DNA from 3 places in the Halopseudomonas xinjiangensis genome. Region 2 is predicted to be linked to each of the others. Evidence: predicted binding sites of a transcription regulator. Region 2 holds the regulator's gene; each other region holds the start of a gene.
The links. Region 2 encodes FliA, which starts transcription of late flagellar genes. Its sites were predicted from a motif close to CTAAAGTTTNNNNNNNNNNNGCCGNTAA; they were not measured.

Region 1 (4,189 bases), 400 kb from region 2:
GGGTGTTCCTCAAAGGGCTCGAAACGCTGCGTCTGCGCATGCAGGCGCATTGTACTAGCGCGCAAGCGCTGGCCGAGTGGCTGGAGCAACAGCCGCAGGTCGAACATGTCTATTACGCCGGCTTGTCCAGCCACCCGCAGCATGCGCTAGCACGCGCGCAGCAAAGCGCCTTCGGTGCAGTGGTCAGCTTCGAGGTGCGCGGCGGGCGCGAGGAGGCGTGGCGTTTCATCGATGCGACTCGGTTGCTTTCCATCACCGCCAATCTAGGCGATGCCAAGTCGACCATCACTCATCCGGCCACCACAACCCACGGTCGGCTCACGCCGGACGCCCGGGCAGCGGCAGGCATCCGTGACAACCTGATTCGGGTTGCGGTTGGTCTGGAAGACGTTGCTGATATCCGTGCAGACCTGCAGCGCGGTCTCGACGCAGTCTGATCTGAATCGTGCCCGTCGTATGGCGGGCCGACTCCCTGCACCTCGCACGAAGCGGCGCTTTGGTTGCCTAGCGGTTCACATTTTCGGACATCCCGTTTGGCATCGATCGGATTTTGCCATAGGGTACGCCTGCCGCAGGGAAGCGGGTGTTTCGAGCAGTAAGCCTCTGTAGTCACCCTTGTTGTACGGCCCATATCAACTTCAAGGAGTGAATCATGAAAAAACTGATCAGCACGCTCATCCTCGTCGCATCCGCATGGCTCGTTACGCCAGCCTTCGCTGAAACCACTGCCCCAGCCGTCTCGGTCAACATCAATACCGCCAGCGCGGCAGAAATTGCGGAAAGCCTGCAGGGTGTGGGGGAGTCGAAAGCGCAGGCGATCGTTGCCTATCGCGAGGAGCACGGCCAGTTCGAGTCGGCGGATGCGCTCAGCTCGGTTACTGGTATCGGCGCCGCGACTGTCGAAAAGAATCGCGAACGTATTTCGTTGCAGTAACTCAATACCGGGCAGCGAGGCTGCCCGGCTCACGGATCAGGTCCGCAGCTTGCTGACCGATCCGCTCAGTTGGTGGGCGAGGGCGGCCAGCTGCTCGCTGGTCGAAGCGCTGCGGTGAGTCTGCTCCACGGTTTGTTCGGTAACATCGCGAATCTGCACCACGCTTTGGGTGATCGCTTCGGCTGCCTGGCTTTGCTGCTGCACCGCCGATGCGATTTCGCTATTGCCTGTCAGGATCTGACTAACGGCGGTAGTAATACGACCAAGCGAGGCACCTGCTTCCTCCACCTGTTCCACCGAGTCATGCGTCAGCTGCGCACTGGCTTGCATATCTCTTACCGCATCCTGAGTCCCGGCCTGCAGCGCCTCGATCATTCGATGGATTTCATCAGTCGACTTCTGTACGCGCTGGGCAAGAGCCCTTACTTCATCGGCAACCACAGCGAAGCCGCGACCGGATTCGCCGGCGCGCGCGGCCTCGATGGCTGCATTCAACGCAAGCAGGTTGGTCTGTTCGGCGATCTCTCGAATCACGCGGACCACGCCGCTGATTTCCTGGCTGTGGCCTTCGAGCTTCTGCATGTGTCGGGTACAACGCTCGATGCTGGTCGCCAACCCGGTAATGGTTTCGCTAACTTTGAGTACCTGATCGCGACCATTGCGCGCTAGCCGGTCCGCCTGGTCTGACTGGTCTCGCGATGCCGCAGTATTGCCGGCAATGTCCTGTACGGTAGCGCTCATTTCATTGGCTGCTGCGGCAACCATATCGGTTTCACCTTGCTGAGCGATCATGCCGTCGCGTACCTGGCTCATCAGCCGGGCGAGTTCCGCTGTGCCGCGGTCAAGATCTTCCGCTGCGCGTCGGACTGCCCCGACAACGTCCTGCTGCGAACTCTGCATAGCATTGAATGCGCGGGCGATGGAGCCAACCTCGTCGCGTGAATCGGCCCTGGCGCGAAGGGTCAGATCGCCGGTTTCCTGTACCGCCAACATGACATCACGCAGAGCGGTAATGTGCCGGGTGATGAAGAGGATCAGCAGCTGGGAGACGATCAATACGCCGAGCATCAGCACGAAGACCGCTACGGCGTAGAATGGCGCCTGGGCGACGAGCAATTCGAAATAGGGTTGTTGGCGCACCGCGAGATAGGCTGGCTGGCCATCCTTGTGCATGGCCCAGGCGCCATAGAGTTCATCCGAGATGCGCGGCGGCAAGTCTGCAGCGTCGATCCAGCGCGGCGTGGCGCCCAGCGACCCCTGGGCTGCATTCATCGCGTCAGCAGGCAACCAGCGCAGATGCGGCACCTCAACGCCCATCTGAATATGGCTAATCAGCTCTGAGGCGACCCCCTGGCGCTCCTGATGGAGGGTCCGCTGTTCGACCCATAGCGCGACCAGCACCAACAGCAAAGTGCTGATGAAGGTCACCCCATTGACCGCCCAGAACTTGTACTTCAACGGTAAATGCTGAAAAGCCATGCCTGCTCCACTCGCTGCGCTCGTTCCGTGCCATGCGGCGCGGTTGAGCGCCAATTATAAGAACCCATGGACTGTATCGGTTGATACGGATCAATCTTGATGGTGACAGGACACTTTCCGTATCGCTTTGAAGCCGAGCCTTGAGCCGTCGATCAGTTATACTGACGCCCCGCTCAAGGAACCGCGACATGACTGCAAACCGGGCCCGGCCCCTGATGATCGCCGAGAATTCCGAACTCGCCCGCTGGTGCGAGCGCTGGCAGCAGCTGCCGTTCGTGGCAGTCGACACCGAGTTCGTGCGCACCGAAACCTTCTACCCGATCGCCGGGCTGATCCAGATCGGAGATGGCGAGGCGGCTTATCTGATCGACCCGCTTGCGATTACGGACTGGTCGCCTCTGGTCGCGCTGCTGAGAAATCCGCGCGTAGTCAAGGTCTTGCACTCGTGCAGCGAAGATCTGGAAGTGTTTCATCACCTTTGTGGTGCGGTGCCGCAACCGCTGTTCGACACCCAGCTCGCGGCCGCGTATCTGGGCATGGATTTCTCGATGGGTTATTCCCGTCTGGTCAATGCACTGCTGGGTATAGAGTTGTCGAAGGACGAAACCCGCTCGGACTGGCTCCAGCGTCCCCTGAGCGAAACGCAGCTGCAATATGCTGCCGACGACGCCATTCACCTCGCCGCCATCTACCAGGTCCTCGCTCCGCGTATCGAGGAGGCGGGCTTTACCGGCTGGCTGCTTAGCGATACCGCAGAGCAGTCCGCTGCCGTCGGCTTGCAGCAGGATCCGGATCTTGCCTATCGGAGCATCAAGCAGGCGTGGCGGCTGCGACCGGATCAACTGGCTATCCTTCAGTTGCTGGCCGCCTGGCGCGAGCGTGAATCCCGCTCGCGCGACCAGGCGCGCAATCGTCTGTTGCGCGAGACGGCAATGGTGCCGCTCGCCCAACGTCAGCCGGAAAGCCTGCAGGATCTGGCTCGCATCGATGACATGCATCCGCGCTCGGTGCGACATGACGGGCAGCAAATTCTCGACCTGATTCGCCAGGGCAAGGCGGTGCCCCAGGAACAATGGCCGGACCGCCTGCCCGAGCCACTCCCGGCCGATGCCAATCGTGTGCTCAAGGCGCTTCGCAAAGTCGGACAGGCCCATGCCGTTCGCCTCGGCATCGCGCCGGAAATCATGTTGCGCAAGAAATTTCTCGAGGCATTGGTTCGTACTGGTTACCCCGGCGGCCCTTACGAGCTACCCGATGAACTCAGCGGTTGGCGGCGAGACCTGATGGGTGAGCAACTGCTGCAGGTAGCCAACGGTACCCAGGAGAGCAATGATGTCGATTGAATGCTCGATCTATCGGAGCAAGCGCAAGCAGGGCATGTATATCTACCTGAAACGCGGAGCGGATGTGACGAGTCTGCCTGAGCCGTTGATGCGCATGGCCGGCGCGCTGGAACATGCCATGGACCTCGAGCTCGACGAACAGCGCAAGCTGGCCAGGGAAGATGCAGCAACCGTCATTCGTAACCTGCAACAGCAGGGCTACCACGTGCAAATGCCGCCCCAGGCCGAGGACTGGATCGTTCATCTCCCGGACGAGCTGCTCACCCGCAATGATCCCATCTAAACGCGGGCGGTCTGGATCAGCAGCTCCGGACCGGTGTGGTGAATGTCTTCCAGCGCAGCCTGGACCATGGCGAGATCATGACCGGGTCAGCGCATTCGCGGCGTGGAGCGTAGCGGGTCGAGCAGGGGCGATAGCCCGTTGTGGTCGATT
Region 2 (4,189 bases):
CGCCTGTGGCTTGTCCGGCTGTATCCTGACCAAGGTCGACGAAGCCGCCACTTTGGGCGAATCCCTAGGGCTGGCTATGGAACAGGGTTTGCCGGTAGCCTATCTGGCAGATGGCCAGCGTATTCCAGACGACATCAGCAAGGCTGTGGGTCACCAGTTGGTTAGCCGGGCAGTCAGCCTGGCAGGCAACGAAGCCCCGGCAGATCAGGCCATGGCCGACGTGTTTGCGGGTATATTGCATACCCAGCGGGCAAGCTAATGAATTTCAAGACAAGGTAATCGACACAGATGGCCATCAAACATCCGGTTCAGGTTATCGCGGTCACCGGCGGTAAGGGCGGGATCGGCAAAACCAACGTTTCGGTCAACCTCAGCCTGGCACTGGCTGACCTGGGCCGTCGCGTTGTACTGCTTGATGCCGACCTTGGCCTGGCCAACGTCGACGTCCTGCTCGGTATCAAACCCAAGGCAACGCTCGCCGACGTGCTGGAAGGCACCTGCGATCTGCGCGACGTGCTGATCACCGGCCCGGGCGGAATCCGCATCGTTCCGGCCGCCTCGGGCGCCGCGAAAATGGTCAACCTCAACCCGCAGCAGCATGCGGGATTGATCCAGGCATTCAGCGACATCGGCGACAATCTTGACGTGCTCATCGTCGACACCGCCGCGGGGATCGGTGATTCGGTCGTCAGCTTCGTGCGCGCGGCTCAGGAAGTACTGGTCGTTGTCTGCGACGAGCCGACCTCGATCACCGATGCTTACGCGCTGATCAAATTGCTCAACCGCGATTACGGCATGACTCGTTTCCGCGTGCTCGCCAACATGGTGAATACGCCGCAGGAAGGCCGTACGGTGTTTGCTAAACTGACCAAAGTGACAGACCGCTTCCTGGATGTCGCGCTGCAGTACGTCGGCGCGGTGCCCTTCGACGAAGCGGTGCGCAAGGCAGTCCAGAAGCAGCGTGCGGTGTATGACGCATTCCCGCGCAGCAAGGCTTCCATCGCCATCCGTGGCATTGCGCAAAAAGTGGATTCCTGGCCCCTGCCTGCCAACCCACGTGGGCACCTGGAGTTCTTTGTCGAACGTCTGGTGCAGCAGACAGGGTCGGGGCTATGAACGCATCGGCCAGTGGAGTACGCATGTATACCCGCGCCCAAAGTTCTGCCGAATATCAGGATCGTCTTGTCGAGCAATTCGCTCCCCTGGTCAAACGTATCGCCTATCACCTGCTGGGCAGGTTGCCGTCGAGCGTTCAGGTCGAGGATCTGATGCAGGCCGGCATGATCGGTCTGCTCGAAGCGTCAAAAAAATTCGATCACGGTAAAGGTGCAAGCTTCGAGACCTACGCTGGCATCCGCATCCGCGGAGCCATGCTCGACGAGGTGCGCAAGGGTGACTGGGCTCCGCGCTCAGTCCACCGCAACACACGTATGGTCAGCGACGCAGTACGTGCCGTTGAAGGTCGTTTGGGCCGTGACGCTAAAGATCACGAGATCGCTGCCGAACTCAATATGAGTCTCGACGATTATTACTCGATTCTCAACGATACCAGCGGCAGCAAACTGTTCAGTTTCGAGGATCTGCTCGAATCGGGCGGGGAGGCCGACGCGCACGCCGATCACGAGCCCTACGGCGGGCTTCAGGACGAGCGATTCCGGTCGGCGCTGGTCCAGGCTATCGATGGCCTGCCCGAGCGGGAGCGGTTGCTGTTATCGCTGTATTACGACGAAGAACTGAATCTCAAGGAAATCGGTGCCGTCCTCGGCGTCAGCGAGTCCCGTGTGAGCCAGTTGCACAGTCAGTGCGCGGCACGCCTGCGGGCGCGTCTGGCAGACTGGCGCAACGATTGATTTTATCGCCAGCATCCGGACAATGCCCGGGTAGCCAGCACACCGCAACAACGACAAGGCTGGCAAGGCCATTAGCATCTGATTAGCGAGTGCGAACCTGCACTTTCCCTGGTTTGTACGGAGGTCGACTTGGACAAGAACATGAAGATCCTCATCGTTGATGATTTTTCGACGATGAGACGTATTATCAAGAACCTGCTGCGCGACCTGGGGTTCACCAACACGGCCGAGGCCGATGATGGCAATACCGCCTTGCCGATGCTGCAGAGCGGTGGTTTCGACTTTCTGGTTACCGACTGGAACATGCCGGGCATGAGCGGCATCGACCTGCTTCGGGCCGTGCGCGCCGACGACCGTCTCAAGCATCTTCCGGTGCTGATGGTTACCGCCGAAGCCAAGCGCGACCAGATCATCGAGGCCGCACAAGCCGGCGTGAACGGCTATGTGGTCAAACCGTTCACCGCGCAGGCGCTGAAGGAAAAGATCGAAAAGATTTTCGAGCGAGTCCAGGCAAAGTAATCCGGGGTACAGGTTATGGCTTTAAGCAAGGATCCCGGCCAGGCGACTGCTCAGGAATTTGAACACTCTCTCAAGGATAACGCGCGGCAACTGGTCGAGTTTCTCGAAAAAGGCCAGTTCGGCGAAGCCATCCTCGTCATCCACGCCATCAATCAGGCGCGCGATCGTGGGCTTTACCACGAAGTCGGGCAACTGACTCGTGCGCTGCACAACTCCATCGTGAATTTCCAGATCGACACATCTCACGCGCTGGGTGACAGCGGCGAAGTGTCAAAGATATCCGATGCGTCCGATCGGCTCGACTATGTCGTCAAGCTGACCGACAAGGCGGCCAACCGCACCATGGATCTGGTGGAAAGTAGCGCACCTATCGTCTCGGATCTTGGTCAGGAAGCGTCCGCGCTCAAGGCTGACTGGGATCGTCTGCAGCGCCGCGAAATGGCCGCCACCGAATTCCGCGACCTGTACAGGCGGATTGGCGAGTTTCTCGAAAAGACCGAGAAATCCAGTGCACAGGTGTCCTCGCATCTTAACGACATCCTCATCGCGCAGGATTATCAGGATCTCACCGGACAGGTGATCAAGCGTGTCACCGCGCTGGTTCATGATGTCGAGGAAAGCCTGGTCAATCTGGTGCGTATGGCTGGTCAGGTCGACCGCCTCGCGGGTATCGATCATGCCGAGCCCAAGCGTGAGGAGAAAAAAACCTCGGACAGGGGTGAAGGTCCGCAGATTCATGCCGATATAAGAGAAGACGTGGTTTCTGGACAAGACGAAGTTGATGATCTTCTGTCCAGCCTTGGCTTCTAGGGGAGTGGGTGCATGAGTTTCGACGCGGATGAAGAGATCCTCCAGGACTTCCTGGTGGAAGCCGGAGAGATCCTCGAATTATTGTCCGAGCAGTTGGTGGAGCTGGAAAACCGTCCCGAGGATACGGACCTGCTCAACGCCATCTTTCGCGGTTTCCATACCGTCAAGGGCGGGGCCGGATTCCTCCAGCTCGATGCTCTGGTCGCCTGCTGCCATATCGCCGAGAACGTCTTCGACATCCTTCGCAAGGGTGAGCGTCAGGTCACCTCGGAACTGATGGACGTGGTGTTGCAGGCGCTGGATGCGGTCAACGGGATGTTTGCCGAAGTGCGTGAAGGCGAAGACCCGACGCCGGCTGATCCGGAGCTGCTCGCGGCCTTGTCTGTCCTCGCACAGCCCGCCGGTGAAGAGATTATCGCATCGCCTGTGGTCGCGGCGGTTCCGGCCATGGAGCTGGAAGCTGTTGCAGCTGAAGGCGACGATGCCGACGGCGACATCACCGATGACGAATTCGAACAGTTGCTCGATGCCCTGCATGGTGGTGAGCCTGCTGCTCCCACCCCAGCCAGTCCCGTCTCTGCAGCGACCGGCGAACCCGCCGTTGCTGCTTCCGGGGACGAGATCACCGACGATGAATTCGAGGCGCTGCTCGATCAGTTGCATGGTACGGGCAAGCCGCCGGTCGTGACCGACGCACCCAAAGCGCCCACCCCGGCCGCTCCCGCATCGGCGGGTTCGGACGAAAACATTTCCGACGATGAATTCGAGGCTCTGCTTGATCAACTGCATGGCAACGGTCAGGCCCCTGGCGTCATTGCTGCGAACGCCGCGGCTACGGCTGGCGCTGCACCGGCGAGTGAGCGAAGCGGCGTAGACGACCATATCACCGACGACGAATTCGAAGCGTTGCTCGATCAGTTGCACGGCTCTGGCGCCGCACCGGGCGAAGCAGAGGTTGCGCCGTCGAAGCCCGATGCGCCGGTAGCCAAACAACCGGCCAAGGCCGTGGC
Region 3 (4,189 bases), 150 kb from region 2:
GATATCATTGCCGACTCCAGACTTAGTTGAACTCAGCACAAGCCTGGCGCCACCTGCCCCACTGGGATCGTTCACAATCGTCGCGGACAAGCCTTTTTCCTTGCCAGCCGCGTTTATCGCATCCCGAATTCCGGCGAGGCCGCTCGCCTCGTCGGTCACATTGATCTTGAGCGGAGCATCACCACCGAAGCTGATTTCGAGCTCACCCGCGCCAAGCGACGAGGTAGGATCGGTGAACCCTTGTAGCGCGACCTTGCTCGACTGCGCCAGACTATAAACTTGCACGCTGTAACTTCCCGCAACCGCCTTAGTGTCCGCGGAAACCGTGAAAATATCCGTCTTACCAGACGTAGCCGTGCGCTTCTCGAACAGCGATGCGCTATTCAAGTCTTTGACCGTTTTCTGGAAATCAGAGAGCGCGCTACGAAACTGCCCGAGCGCAGAAAATTTGGTTGTCGTCGCCTTTTCAAGACGATTGAGCTGAGCGGTTTTCGGCGCTGCTTCAGCGTTGACCAGGGCGGCTACCATGCCCTGAATATCAAGCCCCGAACCGATACCTGTAATAGCCATATTTGTGTCCTTCCGACCAAAAGTTGACGGATTGTGAATCCGCACAGCGTCTCCCGGTCATCAGGCAAGTTACGTGCCAGCTTAACCGGCCAGGAAGCCTACGCTTCCGCCTCGAACAACACGCTACGTATCTGTGAGAGATTTTCGGCCAGGCGAAGGGCCTCTTCCGAAGGAATTTGTCTGATCACGTCCCCGCTGGATCGCTCGGTCACGTTGATGACCACGCGTCCGCTGGAGTCGTCGATCTGAAAATCGATATTGCGACTGACGGATTGCACAAAATCCTGGATGTCGGTCACTGCGGTATCCAGTGCGTTTCTGTTCACTTCCGCGGACTGCTGAACAGCATCAGGTGACTGCGTAGCAATAGGCGCGATCGACGAGTTGATCATCGCCGCATCGGCTTGCCGCGATATTGGACGGCTGCTGAGGCCCGCCTCGACCGATACCGCGCTTACGCTGGTACGGCTGAGTTGCAACGGTTTGGGTGTGCCCATTTCCATGGTACTAACCTCGCATAGGAAAAAGCGGAGAGAAGGTCACCCCTCTCTCCGCACTGTTACCACTTCCCGACTTAGCCCAGGAGGCTAAGGACAGCCTGCGGCAACTGGTTCGCCTGGGACAGCATTGCAGTACCAGCCTGTTGCATGATCTGGTTCTTGGTCAGCTTGGCCGATTCAGCAGCGTAATCGGTGTCCTTGATCGCGCTACGAGCAGAAGACGCGTTCTCCGAGATGTTCTGCAGGTTGCTGATGGTCGACTCAAAGCGGTTCTGTACCGAGCCGAGGCTTGCACGCTGCGAATCGATCGACTTCATCGCTTCGTCGATGATATATACCGCTTCCTGGGCACCTTTGGCACTAGTAATGTCAATGTCTTTCACGCTGTTGCCAGTAGTAACCTTCGAGAAGGTTTGATCAGTGGCACTGCTTGCGGCAGTCTCCGCGGCGGTAGCAGTAGCGCCCGTGGCAAAGGTCATCGACAGTTCATCGGCAGCAGTACCCATCTTACGGTCGGTGATCAATTCGATAGCGCCGCTGTCGTTGACAAATGCACCGACACCAATGTTCGCATCGTTGATCGTGCTAGCCAAAAGCTGGGTTTGCTCAGTAGCAGTGGCGCCGGACGCGTACTCTGCGCTGATTTTGAAAACCCGGTCGGTGCCGTCTGCGCTGCCCGAGGCGACCGTAAACTCTACTGCCACCACACCAGAGGCAGTAGCCGCACCTTGTTGAGCGATCGTACCGCTGCTGATCGAATCGCTCTTCAGCTCCTTAGTGCTTACTTCATTTAGTTTAACGCTGATCGCTTCGTTAGCCGCGCTACCTACCTGGAACGTTTCTGTACCAAAACTTCCATCAAACAACTTTTTGCCACCGAACGCAGTGGTGTTAGAAATGCGGTCCAGCTCTTTCTTCAGCTCGGCGACTTCGGAGTTAAGAGCTTTCCGCTCGCCTTCGCCGTTTGAGCCGTTGGCCGACTGGAGGGACAGGTCACGCATACGCTGCAGGATATTGGTAGATTCCTGAAGAGCGCCTTCCGCGGTTTGCGCAATGGAGATGCCGTCGTTGGCGTTCTTGGTCGCTACCCCCAGACCGTTGATCTGGCTGGTCAGACGATTGGAGATCTGCAGGCCGGCCGCATCGTCCTTGGCGCTGTTGATCTGCGAACCGGAAGACAGACGCTGCAAGGAAGTCTGCAGATTTGAAGAAGAGGCACCCAGGTTACGCTGGGCGTTCAGTGAAGCTACGTTCGTGTTTACTGTAAGGGCCATGGTAAGTACCTCGTAGACCTGGTTATGTTTGCCTGAGCCGCGACCCCAGGGCCGGACTTGCCCAGGCACCCATTGAGTTCGCATTCAGTTACTGTATCGACGCCGTTCGTCAAAGCTTTAGGAATTTTTTTATTTCCCTTGACTCCGAAGCCGGCGCATCACACAGCGCCTTTCGAGGCCGACCAAACATCATGTCGGCCTCGTTCCAAAAAACTTGAACTCAGTGTTGCAGCCAAGCTTTCTTCCAAAGAGCGATGGCGTCTTCGTCGAGCATCCAGTCACGCCGCACCGCAGCTTGAAGACGTCTACCAGCTTGCTCGGAAGCCTCCGGATCAGCCAGATGCTGGCGGATCGCGTCAACCCAGTCGCGGTATCGGTTCTTTACCCGGGTCACCGGGAGCTGCCCTTGATAACAACGGACATCAGAACACACCACCGGAAACCCACAGATGCCGTACTCCAGCAACCGTAAATTGCTTTTGCACTCGTTGAAGAGATTTTGTTCCACCGGAGCGATGGCCAAATCGAGATCTAGACTCGCCAGTTTGGACGGGTATTGCGCTATCGGTACTCCAGCGTGAAATTCGTGAACGTGGGGCCTCAGTTTATCGGGGCACATACCGAAAAATACCCAATCGACCTCTTCCGACAAATCCTTCACGACGTCATAAACCAACTCTAGATCCCCCGTGTGGCTCGCACCGCCTGCCCAACCAATTCTTGGTTTTCCAGACTGTCGGCGGGTAGCTTCAGGCAAGGAACCCCACCAAACTGGATCCAGCCTATTCTCCACGACGTGAATACTGGGATGATCAGCCGCGAACACATCGGCTAGCGCGGAAGTCGAAACGACGAACCGATCAACGTATGACAATCCTCGCTTTATTGAGCGAAGCACGTCCTTGGGCATGTGCTGCCGGTGTGCACTCTTGAGAGGAAGACCGGGAAGGTAATCATCAAGCTCGTACACCTTGAACGCACGAGAAAATGCCTTCATGCGACGCAGAGCCTCAAGCCGGTCGGATCCGATCTGTCGCTGCAGTAAGACCACGTCAGGGTCGTATCGCTCGAGGTCCGCAACATGCATCAGCCCGACAGACAACGCACCATCCACAATACCTTTGTCCCGAAGCGCATCGAACGGCTGAATTACTCGATAATGACCGCAGCCGTACAGATCCGCCGGATGCGCCAACAGGACAGGAAGCGGACGCCAAGAGTCGAGAGGTCGCCATGAAATTGAAGTATCTGCCAGCTTGAAACCGCCTGGCTTCACCAGCGAAAGATTGCGGTTATAAGCGGGGTCTCTCGCCAAGACCGGCAACCATTTCGAATACATGGCGTCTTGTTCCGCAACAAACCGCGCTCTTTTCTCTCTTTGCTTACTTTGGTCCACGTGGGTCTGGCTCACACTGCCCTCGTGGAGCACGACCGAATGAGGACTCCATACCAGCAAATAGCCCGCCTGCCGGACCTTCAAGCACAGATCGACATCGTTGTACGACACTTTAAACGCGGTTTCGTCCATTCCCCCTACGCTGACATACACCGACTTCCGAATCATCAGGCATGCCGCCGTCAGCGCAGTATAGTTCTGGGTAACCTGCAGTCTGTGCATATAACCCGGCGCATCGGACGCCTCGCCAATGAAAGGGTGTTCCGCGGGGCCGCCCAGACCAAGGATGACCCCGGCGTGCTGGATGCTACCGTCAGGAAAAAGCAATTTAGACCCGACGATACCAACTTCGGGTCGCAGCGCGTGGTTGATCATCTCCTTGAGCCATGTCTTGCTGATTATTGCCGTGTCATTGTTTAACAGCACCAAGTATTCGCCCCTGGCCTGCG

Region 1: BLT85_RS04960 (methyl-accepting chemotaxis protein) is a predicted target of FliA. The motif match lies at 2,487-2,514, and genes of this name have one in related genera.
Region 3: BLT85_RS02525 (flagellin) is a predicted target of FliA. The motif match lies at 2,438-2,465, and genes of this name have one in related genera.

Annotation. Positions count from the first base shown of each region.
Region 1 is NZ_LT629736.1:1,097,894-1,102,082, forward strand. It holds gene BLT85_RS04950 (O-succinylhomoserine sulfhydrylase) at 1-437, shown strand, start outside; gene BLT85_RS04955 (ComEA family DNA-binding protein) at 653-934, shown strand; gene BLT85_RS04960 (methyl-accepting chemotaxis protein) at 971-2,413, opposite strand; gene rnd (ribonuclease D) at 2,602-3,756, shown strand; gene BLT85_RS04970 (YcgL domain-containing protein) at 3,743-4,039, shown strand; gene BLT85_RS04975 (DUF3820 family protein) at 4,126-4,189, opposite strand, start outside.
Region 2 is NZ_LT629736.1:696,343-700,531, forward strand. It holds gene flhF (flagellar biosynthesis protein FlhF) at 1-259, shown strand, start outside; gene fleN (flagellar synthesis regulator FleN) at 289-1,116, shown strand; gene BLT85_RS03190 (RNA polymerase sigma factor FliA) at 1,113-1,850, shown strand; gene BLT85_RS03195 (chemotaxis response regulator CheY) at 1,992-2,369, shown strand; gene BLT85_RS03200 (protein phosphatase CheZ) at 2,385-3,179, shown strand; gene BLT85_RS03205 (chemotaxis protein CheA) at 3,192-4,189, shown strand, end outside.
Region 3 is NZ_LT629736.1:550,455-554,643, reverse strand. It holds gene fliD (flagellar filament capping protein FliD) at 1-570, opposite strand, end outside; gene BLT85_RS02530 (flagellar protein FlaG) at 669-1,073, opposite strand; gene BLT85_RS02525 (flagellin) at 1,145-2,344, opposite strand; gene BLT85_RS02520 (glycosyltransferase) at 2,565-4,189, opposite strand, start outside.